Regions from separate parts of the Marinobacter sp. M5B genome, predicted to be linked through region 1. Evidence: predicted binding sites of a transcription regulator. Region 1 holds the regulator's gene; the other holds the start of a gene.
What was found. Region 1 encodes LexA, which represses DNA repair genes until DNA is damaged. Its sites were predicted from a motif close to CTGTNTNNNNANACAG; they were not measured.
Positions count from the first base shown of each region.

Region 1 (11,309 bases):
TTTCATGCAGCAAATCGTGACCGGACATTCCAGGCATGTTCACATCACTGACAACCATATCCACCGGCGACTCAGCCAGCTTCGCCAGGGCCTGCTCCGCATTGGCGGCTTCACGCACGCGAAACTTTGCCAGCTCAAGGGTGGTAACCAGCGCTTCTCGAAGATCCTGGTCATCCTCAACAATCAGAATTTGGGCTTTGGCCATAATAGCCTCCGATCAGTCATTCTTTGATGGCTGCTGCCGACGGTCACCCGTCGACAACGAACGCATCAATGGCAGGGAAATGATGGCAACAGCACCTCCGGCGGCAGGCGCATCAATCGAGAAACGACCCTGGTGCGCTTTCACCACCGCCTGGACCACGGCGAGGCCCAAGCCGGTGCCGTGGGATTTGGTGGTATAGAACGCTTCCAGCAATTGACTTGCCTGCTCCGTGGTAAACCCAGGACCGTTATCACTCACGCGCACCACCAGTTCCTCGTCAACGGACACAACGGCAACTTCAACGTTCGTCGCCCCGGCCTCCACGCTGTTGTTCACTAGGTTGGTACAGGCACCCACCAGAGCATCACGATTGCACATCAGCGCGGCGCTATTGACCTGGTCACTCAACCCCACCGACACACCGGCAGGGAGCTTCAATCCTTCCAGCGCGGAAGCCAGCGCCTGAACCAGGGTGTCGGCAGACAATTCCTCTGCCAACCGCGTCTCGCCCCGGGCGAAAATAAGCATGTCACGCACCTGCTGCTCCAGGTGCGTCAAGCGGGACATCAACCGTGAGGCACAACGCTGACGCATCTCCTCGTCCAGGTCTTCCTGGCTGAGGTGCCCGCCATACAGAATGGCAGCCGACAGCGGTGTACGAATTTGATGAGCCAGGGAGGCCACCATCTTGCCCATGGCGGAAAGCCGCTGGGCATGGGCGAGCTGAGACTGCAAATGACGGGTTTCAGTCAGGTCCGTCAGCAGGATCAACTGCCCCGGCTGGTTTTCCATGGTACGAATTTCAATACTGACACGACGGCCATCCTTGAGTGACACTTCGTGGCCATCGTCGCGGCGGGGCGCAAAACAGCGGCGGATAACATCCACCCACCGCTCTCCACCAAGAGGCTCCCCCAACAACGTGATCGCCGCCGGATTGGTCTGCGTCACCACCCCCTGGCTGTCGAGCACCACAACCCCGGCCGGTAGCGCATGCAGAAGCGTCGAGAGCCGGTCTGCCAGCTCCTCTTTCTGCTCCAGCTCCGCCTGGCGCTGCTGGGATTCCGCGGACAGCTCCCCGGACAACTGATTAACACGGGACTCAAGAGTGCGGTAGGAATCAGTGATCTGTCGGGACATCTGATTAAACAGCTCCAACGCTGTCCCCACAGCCTCATCGTCCTGCTCCGGGAACAACGCCGTCACCTTGTCATTGACATCGGCAGCCGCATTGGCAGACGCCTTTGCTGACGACAAACCCACAAACTGTAACTGACTCATAAACTCGCCCTCTGACCGGACTAACCCCCGGCCCGTACCAATCGGATGGATCGTTTGGACGAGACTAAGCCAGCACTGTGCCAACTTTAAATTTTGTTTATTTTTCAACAGGAAGGAAAAACAGAGGAAAGGCATACGACGGGTTTCCGTCGCCTAAAAACAGCGATGGCGCCGAAGGTTACAAACCTTTGACGCCATCAGAAACCGATTCTTTGGGGGATTGATCAGCTCTCCTCGGACTCCTCATCCCGAAGTCCATACTTCCGGACCTTCTCAACCAGCGTCGTTCGACGAATCCGAAGCTTTTCGGCTGCCCGGGCCACTACTCCTCCGGCTTCATCCAGCGCCTGCTGAATCAACTGCCTTTCAAGATTGGACAGGTAGTCCTTCAGGTCGATGCCGTTCACCGGCAGCAGAGCCGGCGCATCCAGCCCCACCAGCCCGGGAATGCCAGAGGGCATACCGGAGTCTTCCACTGGCCGGTTCTCGTCGTAATCGTCCACGTAACGGAACTTCTTGGGCAACTCCTGAACCCCAATGACACCGTAGGGGTGCATAATCGCCAACCGCTCCACCAGATTCGCCAGTTCGCGAACATTCCCGGGCCAGTCGTGGCGGCAAAGACTCATGATCGCAGCCGAGTTCAGCCTGAGGGAGCCCCGCTTTTCTTTCTCCATCCGCGAAATCAATTCATTGATCAACAGCGGAATGTCTTCCACCCGGTCACGTAAAGCGGGCATTTCAATGGGGAAAACGTTCAGGCGGTAATAGAGATCTTCACGGAAATCGCCCGTTTCAATCATGTCTTCGAGATGTTTATGAGTCGCGGCAATGACCCTGACGTCGGCTGACTGAGTCCGGTTACTGCCAACACGCTCATAAGTGCGTTCCTGCAGAACCCGCAGAATCTTGACCTGCATGTTCAACGGCATGTCGCCGATCTCGTCTAGAAACAGGGTGCCCCCCTCGGCCATTTCAAACCGACCTACCCGCGACGTGATCGCGCCGGTGAACGCGCCCTTCTCGTGCCCGAACAATTCGCTTTCCAGTAATTCCGCTGGAATGGCACCGCAGTTGACCGGCACGAAGGGCTTGTCGCGACGAGAGGAATGGTAATGGAGGTTTCGCGCCACCACTTCCTTGCCCGTTCCCGACTCGCCAGTAATTAGCACACTCACATCCTTGTCGGCCACCTGCTCCATTAATTGGCGTACCGATTGCACTTTTCGACTCGTACCAACAAGGCTACGGAAAAGCTGCAGACCACGTTGCTGCCCCCGTTCACGGGAACGTGCAAACTGATCCCGGTAGATCTGTGCACGGTAGAGCGAGTCCACGAATTTGGTGTAGTTAAGCGGCCATTCCATGCGGGCAATTACCCGGCTTGTCTCGTCGTCGGAGAGGCCCGCCAGATCAGGGTCGCCAACCAACAGCAAAGGCACCCCCTGAGCGACCTCGCACACGGTTGAAATCACTGCGGTCACGCCATCGTCCTCGCCGTTAACAACGGCAACGGAAATTGACTCCAGATCCTCAGCGTCACCGCTGCTCAGCAGTGAATGGGCATCGGCCCCAACGACAATGCCCTCTTCGCCGATAAACTCAAGAATGGTAGAAATGTCACGTCTTTTCGCATCGTCCTCGCTGAGCACCAGCACCTTGTTATTCTTCGACATCCAAACGAATCTCTTGCGGGGATTTGTGCGGTATTTAAGACTGTAAGTGGGCCTGAGTCAATTTTATGACGCTATTTTGGCCGATTTAACGAGACGTTTTGATAGGCTTTTGCCGCGCTGCGGTTCTGGTTCACCCCTTTCAGCGCTTTCTGGGCTTCCGCCTTGGCTTCATTTGCCGAAATATTGGCACGATCACAGAATGTCTGCAGGGCTGCCAGCCTTTCCCTGATTGGCTCAGGGCTCAGATCGCCGGCCTCAAGGGCCGCCATAACCGGCTCGATCGTCGGTTTGACCAGCTCATTCAGACGGGACAGTTCGTCCCAGTTCTTCTCCGCAAGCGCGGTCTTCAGGTGTTCAACCAAGGTATCCACTGCCTCTAGCTGTTCCGGTACCGACATAATTGCATCTCCTTGAAAACGGTCCGGTAGCGCCCCGTGCCTCGACCGGCCCGGGGCTGCCAGTCATCAGCGGCGGGCTGCTCTCCGGGCTGCCGAGGCAGAAAACTGATTACCACGGAAGCCAGGCTCGAAATCATAGGCGGGGAAGCCGTTATCCAGACCATCGATGTAATAGCGCTGGGCGTTCAGATCGTAAGTCATCTCCATGGTAGTCCAGAATACCGGCTCACTGTAGTAGCTGATGTTGTGAGCTTCGGACACCCGCCAGAGTTCATCATTGCTGTCGTACTCCTCCGTGGCAAGAATCTGCCAGCTATCTTCGTCGACGTAGAACACCCTGCGGGAATAGATATGACTGATACCGGTCCGCAGTTTCGCTTCGACAACCCATACCCGATGTAGCTCGTATCGGGCCAACTCCTGGTTGATGTGCTGTGGCCGAATGACATCGTCCGGCTGGACATCCGCGTCGTGAAGCTTGTAGGCATTGTAGGGCACGAAGATCTCACGCTTGCCTTTCAGCTCCCAGTCGTACTGGTTAGGGGCGCCATTGTACATGTCTTTCTGATCAACCGAGCGGAGGGATGAAGAGTTCGGCAGATCGGTTTCATAGGCCAGGTTCGGTGACCGGCGCAGCCGCCTTGAGCCGGCATCGTATCGCCACGCGAGCCGGGGTGAGCGAATCTGATCCAGGGTTTCATGAACCAGAGTGATGGTGCCCGCGAGACTGGATGGTGCGATGGTGTCGGTTTTCAGGTAAAAAATCTTGTTATCGATATCGGCGAGGTTCGCGCCGCGGCGGCTGTAGGCAAAGTAATAGTCGTACTGGTTAACAACCTGGTTGTAGGAACCGTTCACCTGGGGCGTCGCTGAAGCGCTACGGAACGACAGTTCCTCTCCGCGATAACGCAGGATGTGGTTCCAGATCACCTCCAGGCCATTCTTTGGAATCGGGAAGGGGCTGGTCATGATGGTGTCACGCACACCGTTTCCGTTCGCCAGAAGTTCCGCGCTGCGGGCATTCTCCCGGGACTTTTCGTACACATCTTCCGGGAAGGCCGCGGTACGACGGGTCTGGTACACCGGCATCACAAATTCCGGGCCATATTGCTCAAGCATACGGATGTGTCCGTCGGTCAGCTTGTCGCGATATAGATCCACATTCGCGCCGGTAATAACAAACAGAGGCTCATCCTCGGGAAACGGGTTGGTTTCCACCTGCCCCGGTTTCCAACTAGCGGGCGGCTTGGTTAGCCCACCTGTCCACGCCGGAATGCTGCCAGAGGCATTGCCCTGCCGCTCAGCTCCAACTGGAGTCAGTTCGCTAGCCAGCCGCTGAGCTTCGGATTCACTGACCTTTGCCAACGCAACGCCTGACAACCCAAACAATGCCACTGTAAAACCCGTGACCCATTGGTTCCGCATTCCCTTCTACCTCCAAGGTAACCGATCAACCCATGTGTCATTCGCGGTTTGGCATGCCTACGCCGGAAACAACAACAGGCGATCAAATGTTATTCAATCGGGGCGCCTTTTTGCCAAATTCAAACGACCGTTTCAAGTGAATCTTTGTAGTTTCTTGTCAAAACCACCAAACCAACGGTGGGAGGAGAAATTCACAATGAAAAATGTTATAGTTGGCGATTAATTCATCGCACAGCAGTGAACCGCTCTCAGGTACTACCATGGCTTCGCAGTGGCATTCATTGGTTTCCCAGAAAATATTCCTGGCTCGCAACCTGTTGGGGCAGCTGGAGCACAGCGACACCGTTCCAACGAAAGAAGCCCTGCTGCAAGGCAGCATAGAGCTAGGGCTGAGGGCTCGAAAACTGACGCTGGTAATGATCGCCAGGGTGTATCAGCACAAACATAGCCAGCCTGATGACCTTGAGGCACTGGATGAGCTGATCGGAACCCACAGCCCGGAAATGACAGAACTGGAGCAGCTGGCCAGTGACGGGCGGAGTTGGTGGAGTCATCTCGAGCAGCTTGAGCGTCATCAGGGCAATCCCCCGGTGACCCGAAAAACGGTCAGCAATGAAAACGTGATTGCGGTTGCAGCTGACACCGGCCCGGATCGCTCAAAGCAGGCTCTGGAAACCACTCTGGGCGCGATGAAACACTTTATCGATATCCTCGAGGATCGGCACAGCGAATGGTAATGAACCACGGCGTTGCCGGACCCAACAGGAATGAACTGAAAGGCTAACTTAATGTCACCATCGTTTTTCGAGATTGTACAACTGAGCAACGGAGACTATGCGCTTCGCCGCATCGACGACGACAGTGCACCACTGGTCCAGATATCATTTTCGACGGAAGCCAGGGAGATGATGGAAGACCGGGACATGAACGTGGCCAAGGCCATGATTGCAGCCGGTATTGAGGCCGTCGGTAACGTTGCCCATGATATCGACTGGGAAGACGAAGAGCCGGACACTCAGGACATCCGGCCCTCCTACACACTTCATTGACGATCAGCGCTGGCGCAGCACCACACCATGACTGTTACCCCGAGCCGAAGCCTGCTCCAGTGACGCGAGCGCTTCGCGCCCGAGCTTGTGGGTCCACATGACCACAGCGTGACAGGTGCCTGCGCTCAGTGCTCGCTCGGCAAGCTCCCCGGCTGGGTAGTCAGGAGTAGACCTCAACACCAACAGTTCGCCTGCAACGATGCCACGCATGGTCTGCCACTTACTGACAAGGCTTTGGGGCGGATCAATCCAGGCTAACCAACGCTTCTCCTGATTCAACTGCGTAAGCATCGGTAGCAATAGCTGGAAGTTCTCAACCTGCCCTTCGGGCAAAATGATTTCGGTCACATTGCCTGCCGGTTTGGCTGGGCGACTCCTGACAGCAGGCGCCCTGACGGTATCATGGTCGCTCATACCGGCAACCTCTGAACCGACAAACCTGCCGCCTCCGTGAGCATAAGCCAGATTCTGATTAAAGCTGAGTTGTTCCATAATAAGCCTCACCTGCCGTTAAGCCGCGCCCGCGGTGTTCAACACTCAACGAAACACAGCCGGATATGTCCGGACACCCTGGGGGTGTCAGTGAAGGTCCGAGCGCCGTATGACCCCGACGCCGAGCCCCTCAATGAAGAGTTCCTGTTCTGTCAGATCCACTTCTATGGGTTCGAATTCCTCGTTCTCGGCGATCAAGTACACTTTCGAGCCTTCCTTACGGAACCGTTTGACCGTGACTTCCTCACCTACCCTCGCCACAACCACTTGTCCGTTGTGCACATCGTGGGTGCGGTGCACCGCCAACAGGTCGCCGTCAAGGATGCCAATGTCCTTCATGCTCATGCCGCGTACCCTGAGCAAATAATCCGCCGAGGGCGAGAAAAATTCAGGCTGCAGGGTGCAATGGTCTTCGATATGCTCCTGGGCCAGTATGGGGCTACCGGCCGCCACCTGACCGATCACTGGCAAACCAAGATCAGCCTCTACATCGGGAAGACGTATTCCCCGGCTGGCTCCCGGCACCATCTCGATGGCGCCTTTTCGGGCCAGTGCCCGCAGATGTTCTTCTGCGGCATTGGCAGAACGAAACCCAAGTTCCGCCGCGATTTCTGCACGGGTCGGCGGATACCCAGTCTCGTCAAGGTAGCGACGAATAATATCCAGTACCTGTGTCTGCCTAGCTGTCAGCTTCATTTAGGTTGCCCCGGTTAGCCCTGTTTTTATATACAGTGATTTGACTATATACAGTGTTTTATCCAGTGTAAACCCTGTAAACGCAATTTTTCCTTGAGCCGCACTGGGTGGCCCGTCCACCACGCCCTGACGTATGACTGTGTTAAGGTAATCGCAACCAAGATAGGGAGTCGCCTGAATGAGCAACAGATGTAGGTTACCGGACATCCTCAAGACGGATGATGGCAAGGAACGCAGAGTTGGCGTTGAAATTGAGTTGTCCGGCCTCGGTTACGAAGATCTCGTCTCGCTGTCCGCAAAACTGCTGGGAGGTACCGGAAAGTCTGTTGCGCGCTATGTGTCCGAGGTTGAAACGGAACTCGGTGACTTTACCATCGAACTGGATTCGGACCCGATAAAGGACCTTGATCTGGCCGACGAGCGTCTTCCCGAGTCCGTCAGGGAACTTGGCGGCCAGGCCATGAGCGTGATCGACGCAGCCGCCGAGAAAATCGTGCCCCTGGAGATCGTCAGCCCTCCGCTGGCTTTCAGTAAGCTGGAACGCATAGAGACACTTTGCGATGAGCTGCGAAGAGCAGGCGCACTCGGCAGCCGGGAGGCGCTCTATTATGCCTTTGGTTTGCAATTGAACCCGGAGCTACCGGACCTCAGAGCCACAACGCTGGTGCGCTACCTGCGGGCCTTCGCTGCGCTCTACGAGTGGCTGAAGGCACGCCACCAGATCGATTTCAGCCGTAAGCTGACCAGCTACATTGAACCCTGGAGCAGCACCTACATTGACCTTCTGATTTCAGAGGATTATGCGCCGGACATGGAGCAATTAATGCGGGACTACCTGCATTACAATCCAACCCGCAACAAGGCCCTGGACCTGCTCCCGCTGTTCGCACACCTGAACAGCGATTTGCTCGCAGAATATGTGGAGGATGAGCGCATCAAAAGCCGGCCAACGCTGCATTACCGGCTACCCGACTGCGACATTGATAACCCTGACTGGCATTTTTCCACGGTTTGGAATGACTGGATTGTGCTGGAACAGCTGGTGGCCAACGCTGATGACTTATCGAAACTGGTTACGGAGTTTCGCAACAGTCGCAAACTGAGCCTCCATAACCTGACCCACAGCTGGTTAGACACGTCTGACCAGTGGCTTCGGTCCGGGAACTATGTCTGAAAGCCCGGTAGATAAGCCTGAACATCCGGGCCTTACGATTGGCATCAGCGGCCCGGCACGCCGCAGCCTCGCCCACCGGCTGATCACCTTCGCGCTGCGCCTCCACGGTGCGCGAACCCATTTTATCCGCCCGGGTTCGAAGGTGGACGTCTCGTTGCTCGACGGCCTTGTGCTCTCCGGTGGTACCCACGTGCACCCTTCGCGGTACGGCCAGACTCCCCAGGTCACCGCCCGGTATGACGTGCGCCGCGACGAAACCGATGTTCGTCTGCTGTCCCGTGCTGAAGAATTGAACATCCCGGTACTGGGTATCTGCCGCGGCGCCCAGTTTATCAATATTTTTCGCGGCGGATCTTTGTGCCAGAACGTGACACCTCTGCGGGTGAACACCCGCCACCGGCCGTTACTGTTACCGCTACAGACTGTTCGGGTCGTCAGTGACAGCCGCCTGGGAGAGGTGATGCGCAGCCCGGTGATTGGCGCGAACCGCATCCACAGCCAGAGCATCAAAAAACTGGGCACACATCTCCGCGTTGTCGCCGTGGACAACGACTCGTTTGTGCAAGCGATAGAAAATACACGTGGGCAATGGCTAATGGGCATCCAGTGGCACCCGGAGTACCTGCTTTATCATGGCGGCCACCGGCGGATTTTCAGCCATTTCGTGCAGGCTGCGGAAGACAGGAAGCTGATTCGGCTGGATGAACCCGTCGAAGCCGCCGGAGAAGATGATGAGAATACCGCTCAAAATGGCAGATAACGCTGCAACACGGCCTTAATTTCACGAATTTCCCGAGCATCGTCGGGCAGAGCCGTCAAATAACGGGCCGCCCACTCTTTCAGTTGCTCGCGGGTGGTCACATAATGGGGGTCGCTCCCGGTCAGCCTGAACAGGATATCACGCTCCCGGGGCGTCAACCTGACCTGATTCTCGTGCAATAACATGGAGATCCAACTATGTTCCACAACGTCCATCGATACCTGCTGGCCTCCACGGCCCTGATTCTGTTTCCCCTGGGCGCATCAGCAGCAGAAGTCAGCCTGAGCGGTCAGGCCTCAGTCAAGTATACGCCAGACAGCGCACGGCTGCAGTTCACCGCCCGCGCCGAGCACAAGCTTCCCGAGACAGCCACTGAGGAAGTCAACGAGCAGATGGAGAAGTGGCGGGAGAGCATCGAGGACTTCCGCGACCGGCTCAAATCCTACAGCGACGCCTCGTTGAACCTTTACAGCCGTTCGATTCCCTCACCAGAGCGTCACGAGGAGCCCCGACGAGTGGCCGTGGCTTCGCAAACGGTCAGCTTCACCATCGATGACCTCTCTCTGCTCAACCCGATTCTTGCACAGGCGCAATCACTGGGTATGGACTACAACGTCGGTCCCCATCAGTTTTTTCATTCCGATGAAGTCGGTTTGCGTAAACAGGCCCTGGCGGGCGCCATTGCGGATGCGAAATCACGCTGCGAATTTGTTGCCCGGGAACTGGACAAACAGTGCGGAGAGGTGATGACCATCAACGTCGATGGTGGCCATCAACCCCCGATGCCAATGATGGCGGAAATGCGAGGCGCCTCGGACGCTGTCTCAGCGGTCGGTTCCCGTGAACTGGAGGCCCGGGTTAGCGCGACTTTTGAACTGGAGTAAATCACCCGCTCAGAAGTCCCGCGTATAGAATATATCCAGGGAGGCTGCCAGGCCACTGGCAGCCTCCAGATAGAAGTAACGTCCGATATCGTAACGTAGCGCCACCGTGGTGATGGGCTGGAAGATGCCGACACCGTAGCGGATGCTGAGTTCATCCGTCAGGTAACCACTGGCCACTACTGCCGATTCATCCCCTGAACCTTCCGCCTCCAGCGTCAGATTGCGTATTCCGAATTCCTCGCCAATACCCTGGGTTACCTTGTTAGCCTGAGTCAGCCCCAGCGATATGGCTGCCCTGCTCATTTGCCCCTCATCACCACGACTTTGCGGTGCCCGGCCGAGGATCACATACGAGAGCGCATCGGTCTGAGGCATTTCCGGTTCAGAAAACACTTCGGTCCGGGGCGAGCTCACCGGGCCGCTGAGGCGGATACCGGCCACCACGTTGTCCACACGCCGCACTGCCTCGATGTCCAGGTACGGTTCTGACAGTGGCCCCACAAACACCAGCCTGGCCCGGCGCAGGTCGAGCTCCTGACCGTAGGCCTCATACCGGCCTTCAACAAGCTGCAGGGCACCTCGGGTATCCAGGTTGTTGCCGATACGCAGTGTCCCCTCAAGGTTACCGGTGACACCGAAACCACTAAAGCTGACCTCGTCCTCACCCACCACGACAGTGACGTCCATATTGAGAGTGCGGAGCCCGCCTTCCTTCTCCTCAGCACCGACGATAACCTCGTCCTCGGATACGGACACGGCCTGGGCGGGCAGCTCGCGAATTTCGATCGTGCCCCGGGGTACGTTCAGGTTACCGGAAACCGACAGATCGCCGCCTTCGTAGGCGATAGTGATATCCGGCACCAGCTCCACTTGGGCGTACGGCTCGTAATTGAAGGGCAAACGGTCACCGGTCAGCCGCACTTCCACCGACGGTTCCGCCTCCCAGGCCAATGACCCTTCTATGTTGCCGCTTCCGCGTTCATTGCTGCGCCAACGTCCGGACAAATCCGCGCTATATCCTTTCAACTCCAGGCTGACCACCAGATCCTCAAGCGGAATCGGTAACCGTGGATCGGCAATGTGACCGCCAGAGAGCGCAAGCTCGCCGTTTACAGCTGGCTTCATTAGCGGCCCAGACAGTGTCCCCTCGCCATTGAGCTCTCCCTCAACAACCTCCAGCCCGGCAAATATGCCAGCCATGGCGATATCCAGGCCTTCGATGCTGAATTGCCCATCGACTTCACGGGCATCATTATCCGGGTCGACCGA
Region 1 is NZ_CP156894.1:2,994,885-3,006,193, forward strand. It holds gene AAGD24_RS13575 (sigma-54 dependent transcriptional regulator) at 1-205, opposite strand, end outside; gene AAGD24_RS13580 (PAS domain-containing sensor histidine kinase) at 218-1,486, opposite strand; gene AAGD24_RS13585 (sigma-54 dependent transcriptional regulator) at 1,711-3,162, opposite strand; gene AAGD24_RS13590 (SOS cell division inhibitor) at 3,234-3,560, opposite strand; gene AAGD24_RS13595 (DUF1329 domain-containing protein) at 3,627-4,985, opposite strand; gene AAGD24_RS13600 (DUF6586 family protein) at 5,246-5,722, shown strand; gene AAGD24_RS13605 (hypothetical protein) at 5,774-6,034, shown strand; gene AAGD24_RS13610 (cell division inhibitor SulA) at 6,038-6,448, opposite strand; gene lexA (transcriptional repressor LexA) at 6,614-7,222, opposite strand; gene AAGD24_RS13620 (amidoligase family protein) at 7,401-8,396, shown strand; gene AAGD24_RS13625 (gamma-glutamyl-gamma-aminobutyrate hydrolase family protein) at 8,389-9,156, shown strand; gene AAGD24_RS13630 (hypothetical protein) at 9,141-9,341, opposite strand; gene AAGD24_RS13635 (SIMPL domain-containing protein) at 9,354-10,040, shown strand; gene AAGD24_RS13640 (translocation/assembly module TamB domain-containing protein) at 10,050-11,309, opposite strand, start outside.

Region 2 (11,309 bases), 1.4 Mb from region 1:
CCGGGCAAAAATGGCATCTGTATCAATCCCTTTGCGTTTCATGGCCTGATAAATCAGGCGCAACATCACACCCGCATCGCGAAGTTCCTGCATAAAATCCCGCTTTATAGTTGTTTATTAATCGGCTTGGCCGGCCGGACAACCTTGCTGGCAAGCCAGGTCAATGCTCATACTGGCCGGGTTTGCCAGACTCTGAGACCTTAGTCTTATATTAGAGCATATCAGGCCACAGACGCACAGGTGTACCAGGAGAGATAGCAATATGACAGATACTTCAATCTACCACCGTCACCCGCCCGGCCTATGGTCGCTTTACAGCAAGGCCCTACTCCCGAAAACCAAGCCATCCGGCGACGAACTCAGGATCCCCGGCCTGTCCACCCGATTAATCGGTGTCAGTACGGCCAACGATAACCTGAAACGCTACCGGAAGGTATGTGGCTTCGATACACAGGCTAACGTGCCCATCACCTGGCCCCACATCCTGGCGTTTCCGTTGCATCTGAAACTGCTGACCGAGAAAGACTTCCCACTGCCCCTGCTTGGGCTCGTTCACCTTCGCAACAACATCACGCAGCACCGAGCCATCGGCACCGGGGAAACGCTGGACATCACCGCACGGCTGGACGGTCAGAACAATACGTCGAGGGGCCTGGAGTTCGATCTGGTCACCGAAGCCTGGTCCGCAGGGAGGCTGGTGTGGGAAGAGACGAGCACCAACCTGTTCCGGCAGCCGGATAAAAGCAAAAAGGCCTCGGGCGATAAACCTCCCGAACTGCCCCACTACCCTGAGACCACCGACATCAGTGCCGCGGAATCCATTGGCCGGCAATACGCGGGGGTATCCGGTGACAGAAACCCGATACACCTTCACGCGCTGACCGCAAAGGCCTTCGGTTTCCCCCGGGCGATTGCCCACGGCATGTGGAGCAAGGCCCGAGTGCTGGCACTACTGGAACAGCAAAGCGGCTGGCGCCCGGACGCGATATCCGTCTCCTGCCAGTTCAAGAAACCGCTGTTCCTTCCCGGAACCGCACAACTCAACTGGCAGGCGGGGCAAGACGGCTGGGATTATCAGCTACTGAATGCGTCCGGAAACGCACCCCACCTGAGCGGCCAGATACATTGGGAAAGTTAAGTGGGGAGAGAGGTTACTCTGTCGGCTCTCCGGAGCCGTCAGTGGACGCACAGGGCGAACCCACGGCCCCGGCGACCGGCAGGGTAAAGAAGAAACACGCACCACCGTGCTCGGGCCGCTCAAACCCGATATCACCGCCCTGGGCCTGGATCAGGGATCGACACATGGGCAAGCCAATCCCCATGCCTTCTTCCTTGGTGGTGTAAAACGGCAGGAACAGCTTTTCTTCCGCATCGTCCTGCAGACCAACACCATGATCGGTGACCGCCACACGGACACAGCCCGTGCCTGACATCGCCACGGTTACCTCCACAGGCTTTTCCGACTGGGCGCTGCGAGTGGACTCCAAGGCATTACGAATCAGGTTCAACGCAACCTGCTGTACCTGAATCGGGTCCGCCAGGACATCCGGCACGTCATTGGCCACCGAAATCTCGACGCCGCCCTCGTTGTTGCGGATATCCACTTCTGCGAACTGGCGGGTATCTTCCAACAGCGCCGCAATCGACAACACATCCTTTCCGGCAGCCGGCTTCTTCATAAACCGCCGGATGCGTCGGATCACCTCACTGGCGCGGTGTGACTGGGCTTCGATCTTCTCCAGCGTTTCCTCAAGCAACTCGTGGTCCGGCGCTTCCTTGGCCAACACGCGCTTGGCAACGCGGGCATAGTTGGTGATGGCCGTCAGTGGCTGGTTAACCTCATGTGCCACACCGGCAGCCATCTCCCCCATGGTGGTCAGGCGGGAGAAGTGGGCCAACTGCTCACGCTGCTCCTGAACCATGTGCCGGGCGTCGTCCAGTGCCCGCTCACTTTCAAGCTCAGCAGTGATGTCACGGAAGACCACAACCGCGCCATGCAGTTCATCACCATCCAGTTTCGGTGTCGCACGATACTCCACCGGAAACGGTGAACCATCTGCGCGTAACATCTCAATATCGCGCTGGTTCTCCGCAACACCCTTGGTACAGGTGGCATAGATAGGGAGTGACTCACATCCGTGGCCGGCGGTGCGGAAATGGAGATCGAAAAAACCCTCACCAATCAACTCTTCAACAGACCTGCGCATGATCAGCGCCGCCGCCGGATTGGCGAACACGATGGTACCCCTGGCGTCGAGACCGTAAATACCTTCGCTGATGGAATTGAGTATGCGGGCCTGATCGTTTTCAAGCTGGCGATTACGGGCCTGAAGCGCCCGCTCAAGGCGGATGACCCTGGCATGGGTTTTCACCCGGGCAATCACCTCCTGAGCCTGGAACGGCTTGGAGATGTAGTCAGCGCCTCCCAGGGAGAATCCCCGGACTTTCGCCTGCAGATCATCCAGAGCGGAGAGAAACACCACGGCGCTGTCTGACGTAACCGGGTCTGCCTTGAGGCGTTCACACACCTGATAGCCGTCAAGTTCCGGCATCATGATGTCGAGAAGGATCACTTCCGGCTGATGGCGATGAGCAAGGTCCAGCGCCTTTTCACCATCGTTGGCAATGAGCAGGCGATAACACTTGTCTTTCAGGGTCTCATAGAGAACCTTGAGGTTCTGCGGGTTGTCGTCAACGAGCAGAACCGTTACGTCTGTTGTCTCAAGGACAGCATCTGTCATAGAAGTACGGCCGGTTACGATGATGAATGCATGATGCCGGCCAAATCAGCGCGCGTCGATAAGGTCCTTTACGGACAGAACCATACGGACCAGGTGTGCCAGTGAATGAGTACCCATCTTATGCATCACCCGTGAGCGATGAATTTCCACGGTACGCTGGCTGATCTCCAGTTCGATGGCAATGACCTTGTTCGCCTGCCCGGCAATCATCCGATCCATGATTTCATGTTCCCGGGGCGTCAGGCTTTTTACGCGGCGCAGGATTTCCTGCTTCTCACCGAGAGTTTTGCGCTGCTCCTTGTCCTGTTCCAGGGCGGCTTCGATTTTCTGGAGCAGGGCCTCTTCACGATAGGGTTTCTGAATGAAATCGACCGCGCCCTCTTTCATGGCATCCACGGCCATGGGGACATCACCGTGCCCGGTGACGAAGATAATTGGCAGGATGGAGTGCTTTTCATTCAGTTTCTTCTGGAGCTCCATACCATCCATGCCCGGCATGCGGATATCCAGTACGATACAGCCGGCCATTTTTTCGGAGTAATCCTTGAGGAATGCGTTGGCATTGTCATAAGTCTTGACCGGCTTGCCATCGGATTTCAGCAGCAGTTCAAGAGAATCACGAACCGCCTCATCGTCCTCAACTACGTAGACCGTTTGCTGGGTATCAGTCATGTGCCTTGTCTCTCCTTTCAATGACCGCCGTGGCTCTTAATGAATCGACGGATCTTTGTGGTCGTCCCGGGCATGCTCCTGACGCTCATGCTCGCGCATTTTCTCCAGACGTTGCTGGATAATGCCAAAAACGCTCTGCTTAGGGTACCTGCCTTTGTCATCAGCCTTGCCTGCCGGTTTACCGAGCAACAGCGTAATCGCTTCCTCGGCACGGCTGACCGCATGCACGGCAAACTGTCCATTGCGAACAGCCTGGACAACCTCCTGCTCAAGCATCAGGTTCTGGACGTTGGTGGAGGGTACAATCACCCCCTGGGTGCCAGTGAGTTCCCCGGTCAGCCTGCAAGTGCTGAAAAAGCCTTCAACCTTCTCGTTCACGCCACCAATGGGCTGAACCTCTCCGAACTGGTTCACCGACCCGGTGATCGCCAGGTCCTGCCTGACAGGCAGGCCGGACAACGCAGACACCAGGGCGCACAGTTCCGCCAGTGAGGCACTGTCACCGTCCACTTCGCCGTAGTTCTGTTCGAAGGTCAGGCTGGCCGACAGGTGCATGGGATCCGTAACGGCAAAATGGGCAGACAACCAGGAACTGAGGATCATCACCCCTTTCGAGTGAATGTTACCACCCAGTTTGACGTCCCGTTCGATATCCATCACACCGCCATCTCCATAATAGCAGGTGGCAGTGATACGGTTGGACAAACCAAACTCGAATCCGCCGGTAGAGAGCACTGACAACGCATTCACCTGCCCAACGCAGGTGCCCGTCGTGGACACCAGCGTGGTGCCATCGCGGATGGAGTCGTAAAACTGATCACGGATACGGCTGCTGCGATATTGGGCGCTCTCCAATGCCTGATCCACATGGGAGTTCTGGATCAGCTTTGCCCCCGCCTGTCTCGCCCAGTAATCAGATTCCCTCAGCAGATTGGCGATATCCGCTGCGTGCAGCGACAGCCGATCCTGATGTTCTGCCATGCGCGAACTGTGCTCAATCACACGTGCCACGGCTTTGTTGCTGCAATGCAGCAGCTTCTTTTCGTTCACCAGGCTGGCGATGAACTTGGCGTACAGGAGCTGGCTCTCGTCCGTACGCATCATCTCGTTTTCAAAGTCTGCGGTGACCCGAAACAGCTCAGCGAACTCGGGGTCGTATTCCTGCAACAGCATCCAGGTTTCCCGATCGCCAAACAGTACGATCTTTACGTCCAGCGGAATCGCTTCGGGTTCCAATGAAATCGTGCCCGACAGGGTCAGCTCCCGTTCCAGCGAGTTGATCTGGATGGACTTGGATCGCAAGGCACGCTTCAACCCGTCCCAGACAAATGGCTGCTCAAGCACCTTGATCGCATCCATCAGCAGATACCCCCCGTTGGCACGGTGAATACTGCCAGGGCGTATGAGCGAGAAGTCGGTAAACACCGAACCCTTGAAGGTTACGCTTTCCACGTAGCCAAACAGGTTGTGGTAGGTGGGATTGTCCTCGACCACAACCGGCACTTCGTCGGTTTTCTGGTGAACCAGCACATTGACCAGATAGCGCCGGGGCATTTTTTTATCCAGCGACGCATAGGCGATGGCCGCCTGCTCTTCATTGTCTTCCAGAAAAATTTCCAGGCTCTCGGACAGATCCTTACGCACTTCCTCGAAATACGAAACCACCTCCGGCATATCCCTGTATTTCTCGATCAACTCGTCGATCTGGTGTCCGGAGATGCTTTCCAGTGTTTCCTCGTTGAGTGCCTGCTGGCTTTCGGCGTATTCCTGCTCCCAATCCGCCAGTTTGCGCAGGGCCTGACGCAGCTTCTTCTCGAGCTTGTTGATGTCGTTCTCGAATTTGTCCCGCTGAGCTTCTGTCAATGCCTGGAAGGATTCAGCGGTATGGGGTTCCTCGCCATTCATCGCCACCAGCCGATAGCCGCCGGGTGTCGTAATATTCAGGCTGACCTTCTTTCGCTTGGCCTGGGCCGCCACCTTCTCCAGTTCATCTTCCTGCTTCTTGCCATACCCGTTTTTCAGCTGCTCTGCACGCTCAAGGAAACTGTCGCTGTCGAACGTCTGGGGGATCATCTTCATCAGACGCCCCATCAACTTTTCCATATCCTGTTTGAGCTCGGTGCCCTTACCGGCGGGCAACTGAAGAACACGGGGAATTCGCGGTTCCTCGAAGTTGGCGACATAACACCAGTCGTGGCTCTGATTCTCAGTGTCCACGTGATGCTCCAGATAACGGAGCATCATCGTGCGCTTGCCTAAGCCGTTACGGCCCACGGCGTAGACGTTGTAACCGCCATGGGGCATGGCAAGCGCAAAACGCACCGCTGCCTGGGCCCGATTCTGGCCAACAATTTCCGCCAGGGGCTCGAGCTGTCGCGTGGTCTTGAACGGTAGATCTTTTAAAACACAGGCTTTGTAGAGCTGGTTCAGGGACAGTGACTTCAAGGTTCGGTCCTGTAACGGTATGAAAGCATTTTGGTGTTGGCCGCTCATTGTAGAATCTGGGGCCGGCCCTGTCGCGCTCTCGCTAAAGATTTAGCCCAACTTGTCGATAAATTGATCAATCGGGCATAATAACAGAGGCCTCAACCTCAGGGCGGGACACTCATTCAATGGATATTTATCGAAATCAGTCACAACCGTTGACGGTGCTGGAGTCACTGCGAAAACGCAAACCCTTTACCGCACCGCAGCCGCAACAGGCGTCACCGTCGCCGGAAAAACCGCAGGGCGACCGACGTGTACAGCCCGACCGACGCCGGGCACAGGTGGCTTTTGAGGGGCCAGACCGCCGCAAGAAGCGGTCCAGGCGCAGCCCGCGATTACTGAACCCGAAAACCGGCAAGGCCGCTCCCACCGAAGACCGCAGGGGACGACTGGTCAGCACCCAGGCCTGAACACCATGTCATTAGGGGCATGATTTTGCTGTCGGCACACTGCAGCCCCATTTTGATAACCCGGTCACAGTTCTTCGCTTGGTCATTTTTCAGTCACCATCGTGGGCACTAGACTTCAACGTCCCGGTGGAAGAACGGGCCAATAATAATCACAAGATACGCAACGGATGCCAACGTATGATGAGTGATTCCGCAGACCGCAGAATCAAGGACCGCTACCCTGCCATGTGCCTGAAGGTACAGCTGCAGGAGCGTGGCTTCTTTGGTCGAGGGAAGAATTCAACCGCTGTCACCTGCCTGGACCTGAATCGCTATGGCATGGCGGTGCTTTGCCCAAGGCCAGTAGAGTCTGGCGCCCGTCTCTATATGGACTTTCATGGCAAGTACATCTGCGAATCCCGTGTCGCCGCCCGGGTGATCAGTTGCCAGCCCTATCAGACCGGCTACCGGGTAAGCATCCAGTTCAGCTACTGTTTCGACAAAAAGGGGTATTCACGAACCGTGGACAATGCCCTTTCCCGCATTGAAGGCCTGTACAACCGCTACGCCAGCTAAAGCTTCCTAGAACAGCCCGGCATCCAGGCTGACGGCCATGTAGAGCCCCAGTTCCCGGCACTGATCCTCGAATTCGTCCCGATAGTCGCCATGACAGAGCAATGGCTCCTGCACCAGCCGCCAACGCAGGCCCGTGGTGATGGAATCGATAGCGCGATGGGTGCCGGTACCGTCGAGACCGGCGCGGATGTAGAAGGTGAAGGGCAAACCCTGGGTTTTCTCAAGGCAGGGGTAGTAACTGCGGTCAAAAAAATCCTTTAACGCACCACTCATGTAACCAAGGTTTTCAGTGGTACCGAGGATGATGGCATCACAGGCCAGAACATCTTCCGGGCCTGCTTCCAGCGGAGGGAGCACCGTGACCTCGACATTTTCGATGTCTTCGTGTTTTGCGCCCTGCTCTACGGCTTGCCTTAGTTTAAGGGTATTCGGGGAGGGTGCATGGGCGACAACCAGTAGTTTTTTCTTCGCATCCATACTATCTCCCCGATAACGCAGGAACTAATAACAGAGCTTAGAGAAGCTCACCGTTCGCGTCTGCTGTTGCCTCTTCCTTTGCCGCTTCTTCTTTCTTGGCCGGCTTGGGCATCAGCTTGTCACGCACCGCCGCTTCGATCTCATTGGCGATCTCAAGGTTCTCTTCCAAAAACTTGCAGGCATTGGCCTTGCCCTGGCCGATCTTGTCGCCCTTGTAGGCGTACCAGGCGCCGGACTTGTCCACGAAGCCTTCCTTCACACCCATATCGAGCACTTCGGCCATGTGGTAGATGCCCTTGCCGTACATGATCTGGAACTCGGCCTGCTTGAACGGCGGAGATACCTTGTTCTTGACCACTTTCACTCGGGTTTCGTTGCCCACCACTTCATCGCCATCTTTAACAGCACCGATGCGGCGAATGTCCAGGCGAACGGATGAGTAGAATTTCAGGGCGTTGCCGCCGGTGGTGGTTTCGGGGCTGCCGAACATCACACCAATTTTCATGCGGATCTGGTTGATAAAGATCAGCAGGCAGTTGGCATGCTTGACGTTACCCGTCAGCTTACGCAGCGCCTGGGACATCAGGCGGGCCTGGAGACCAACATGGCTGTCCCCCATCTCACCTTCAATTTCGGCCTTGGGCGTCAGCGCTGCCACGGAGTCCACGATGATGACGTCAACAGCGTTGGAGCGTACCAGCATGTCAGAGATTTCCAGCGCCTGCTCACCGGTGTCCGGCTGGGATACCAGGAGTTCATCCACGTTCACGCCCAGTTTTTCGGCATAGACCGGGTCCAGGGCATGCTCCGCATCCACAAACGCACAGGTTTTTCCAGCCTTCTGGGCCTCGGCAATCACCTGCAGGGTCAGCGTGGTTTTACCAGAGCTTTCCGGGCCGTAGATCTCACAGATGCGACCATAAGGCAGACCGCCTATTCCCAGCGCCACATCCAGGCCCAGGGAACCGGTGGATACCGCAGGGATCGCTTCCCTGGGCTGGTCGCCCATCTTCATGACGGCGCCCTTGCCGAACTGGCGTTCGATCTGGCTCAGTGCTGCACCCAGTGCTTTCTTGCGGTTGTCTTCCATCGTTGCAAACCCTCTGTCGCCAATGCCGTTATCGGGACGGGAGCCCGGCGGCCAAAATCATGGACTGCGGAACCCGGAAAAACCGGACTCCTGTATATTTGAACAGTATTAAAACACAACACGAAGGCAAGACCAACCCCTCCGTTTCAGGGCTTTTCCAGAAAGCCCCTAACTCCCTGTAACACATAAAGAACCGCCTGGCGCCGAACCTGATCACGGTCGCCCTGGAACTGCTCAACCACCGCTTCGGTGTCAGCCGGAGAGCGCCCCCAGGCAAACCACACCGTGCCTACCGGCTTGTCGTCACTGCCGCCACCAGGGCCCGCCACGCCGCTGATCGCAACAGCCACATCCGCACCCGTGGCCGCCAGGGCACCAGCAACCATTTCCCGTACCACCGGTTCGCTAACCGCGCCGTGCTCCCCCAGCGACGGTTCAGTCACACCCAGCAAGCCCCTTTTTGCATCGTTGCTGTAGGTCACCAGTCCCGCCAGAACGTAGGAAGAAGAGCCCGCGCGGTCGGTCAGCACCTTGGCAACCCAGCCGCCAGTGCAACTTTCGGCAGTGGCTATCGTAAGCTCGCGTTGCATTAATACGTCAGCCAATTGCGTGCCGGCTTCCGCCAATGCCTCGTCAGTCAGTGGCATAATGATCTCCTTCGTTTCATCATGGCGGTTATTTTCTTACAATCCCTGCCTTCACATAAAGCCAATGGATCCGGAACCGTTCATGTCAGCAGCCCAGACCGATCTGTCCCACCACACCCCGATGATGAGGCAATACCTCAAGATCAAGGGTGAACACCCCAATGAACTGGTGTTCTACCGCATGGGGGACTTTTACGAGCTGTTCTACGAGGATGCCAAGAAAGCCGCCGAACTGATGGATATCACCCTGACGGCCCGAGGGCAGTCCGGGGGCAGCCCGATTCCCATGGCGGGCATTCCTTACCATTCCGCTGAAGGCTACATTGCACGTCTGGTTCGTGCTGGTCAATCCATCGCCATTTGCGAACAGATTGGCGACCCGGCGACCAGCAAGGGGCCGGTAGAGCGCAAGGTGGTTCGCATTGTGACGCCGGGCACGCTGAGCGACGATGCGTTCCTGGAGGACCGCCGGGATAACCTCCTGGTCGCCATCTACAGCCACCGGGAGCAGTTTGGTTTTGCCTCCCTCGACATCTCCAGCGGACGGTTTACCGTGTCTGAACTGGACGATCTCGAGGGCCTGCAAGGGGAACTCCAGCGCCTGCGCCCAGCGGAGATCCTGATCAGTGAGGACTTTCCTTATCAGGACGTACTGGACGGCTATACCGGTATCCGTCGCCAGGGCCCATGGCTGTTTGAGTCCGACACCGCCCGCCGCGTGATTACCCAGCAACTGCAGGTCCGCGACCTGACCGGCTTTGGCTGCGAAGACCTCACGCTGGCCATCTGCGCCGCCGGATGCCTGCTGCAGTACGCCAAAGAAACCCAGCGCACCGCCCTGCCCCACATTCGCAAGCTCAGCCGTGAACGGCGCGAGGAAGCGGTAATCCTGGACGCCACCAGCCGCCGTAACCTGGAAATCGACACTAATCTCATGGGCGGCACCCAGCACACCCTGGCCTGGGTGATGGACCGGACGGCGACCGCCATGGGTGGGCGCCAGCTAAGACGATGGCTTAACCGGCCCTTACGGGACATTACCGTGGTGGAACAACGCCAGCAGGCGGTTTCAGCACTTCTGGACGGCTTTCACTATGAGCCGGTTCATGACCTGTTGAAAAGCATCGGTGATATCGAGCGGATTTTGGCCCGCGTGGCGCTGCGTTCAGCGCGCCCAAGGGATCTGGCACGGCTGCGGGATGCCTTTCAGGCACTGCCTGAGCTGCAAAAATCGCTGACCTCGGTCGAATCCCACCACATCGTCAGGCTGGCCACGACCATCAGTGAATATCCGGAACTGGCGAACATGCTGGAACGGGCCATTATCGACAACCCGCCGGTGGTCATCCGGGATGGCGGCGTTATCCGCGAAGGTTTTGACGAAGAGCTCGACGAGCTGCGTAACATCAGCGAGAACGCAGGCCAGTTCCTGCTGGACGTTGAGACTCGTGAGCGCGAGCGTACCGGGATCAGCACGCTGAAAGTGGGTTATAACCGGGTACACGGCTACTACATTGAAATCACCCGCGCCCAGTCCGGGCAGGCGCCAGTGGACTACATCCGCCGTCAGACCCTGAAAAACGCCGAACGCTTTATCACCCCGGAACTGAAAGAATTCGAAGACAAGGCCCTGAGCGCCAAGAGCCGCTCGCTGGCACGGGAGAAAGCCCTGTACGACGAGGTACTGGAAACCGTAGCCGCAGAACTGGCACCCCTGCAGGACGCTGCCCAGGCCCTGGCGGAGCTGGATGTGCTCAGCAACTTTGCCGAGCGGGCCACCAGCCTGCGCTTCAATGCCCCGGAATTCAGTGACACGCCCGGCTTCGATATCGAAGAAGGCCGCCACCCGGTGGTGGAACAGCTGTTGAGCGATCCCTACGTGCCCAATGATCTGCTGATGGACCAGCAACGGCGCATGCTGGTGATCACCGGCCCCAACATGGGCGGTAAGTCCACCTACATGCGCCAGGCAGCACTGATTGCCCTGCTGGCTTACACCGGCAGCTATGTGCCCGCCAACCGCGTGGTCATCGGGCCACTGGATCGTATTTTCACCCGCATGGGGTCGTCAGACGACATCGCCGGCGGCCGCTCAACCTTTATGGTGGAAATGACTGAGACCGCCAATATCCTTCACAACGCCACGGAATACAGCCTGGTGCTGATGGACGAGGTGGGGCGCGGCACCAGCACCTTCGACGGCCTGTCCCTGGCGTGGGCGACAGCGGAA
Region 2 is NZ_CP156894.1:1,586,098-1,597,406, reverse strand. It holds gene AAGD24_RS07230 (AraC family transcriptional regulator) at 1-93, opposite strand, end outside; gene AAGD24_RS07225 (MaoC/PaaZ C-terminal domain-containing protein) at 263-1,138, shown strand; gene AAGD24_RS07220 (response regulator) at 1,152-2,741, opposite strand; gene fixJ (response regulator FixJ) at 2,787-3,413, opposite strand; gene AAGD24_RS07210 (Lon protease family protein) at 3,450-5,858, opposite strand; gene AAGD24_RS07205 (hypothetical protein) at 6,026-6,310, shown strand; gene AAGD24_RS07200 (PilZ domain-containing protein) at 6,488-6,865, shown strand; gene AAGD24_RS07195 (flavodoxin family protein) at 6,872-7,342, opposite strand; gene recA (recombinase RecA) at 7,380-8,432, opposite strand; gene AAGD24_RS07185 (CinA family protein) at 8,579-9,079, opposite strand; gene mutS (DNA mismatch repair protein MutS) at 9,162-11,309, shown strand, end outside.
Region 2: the regulator LexA is predicted to act here: its motif matches at 8,523-8,538, upstream of recA (recombinase RecA).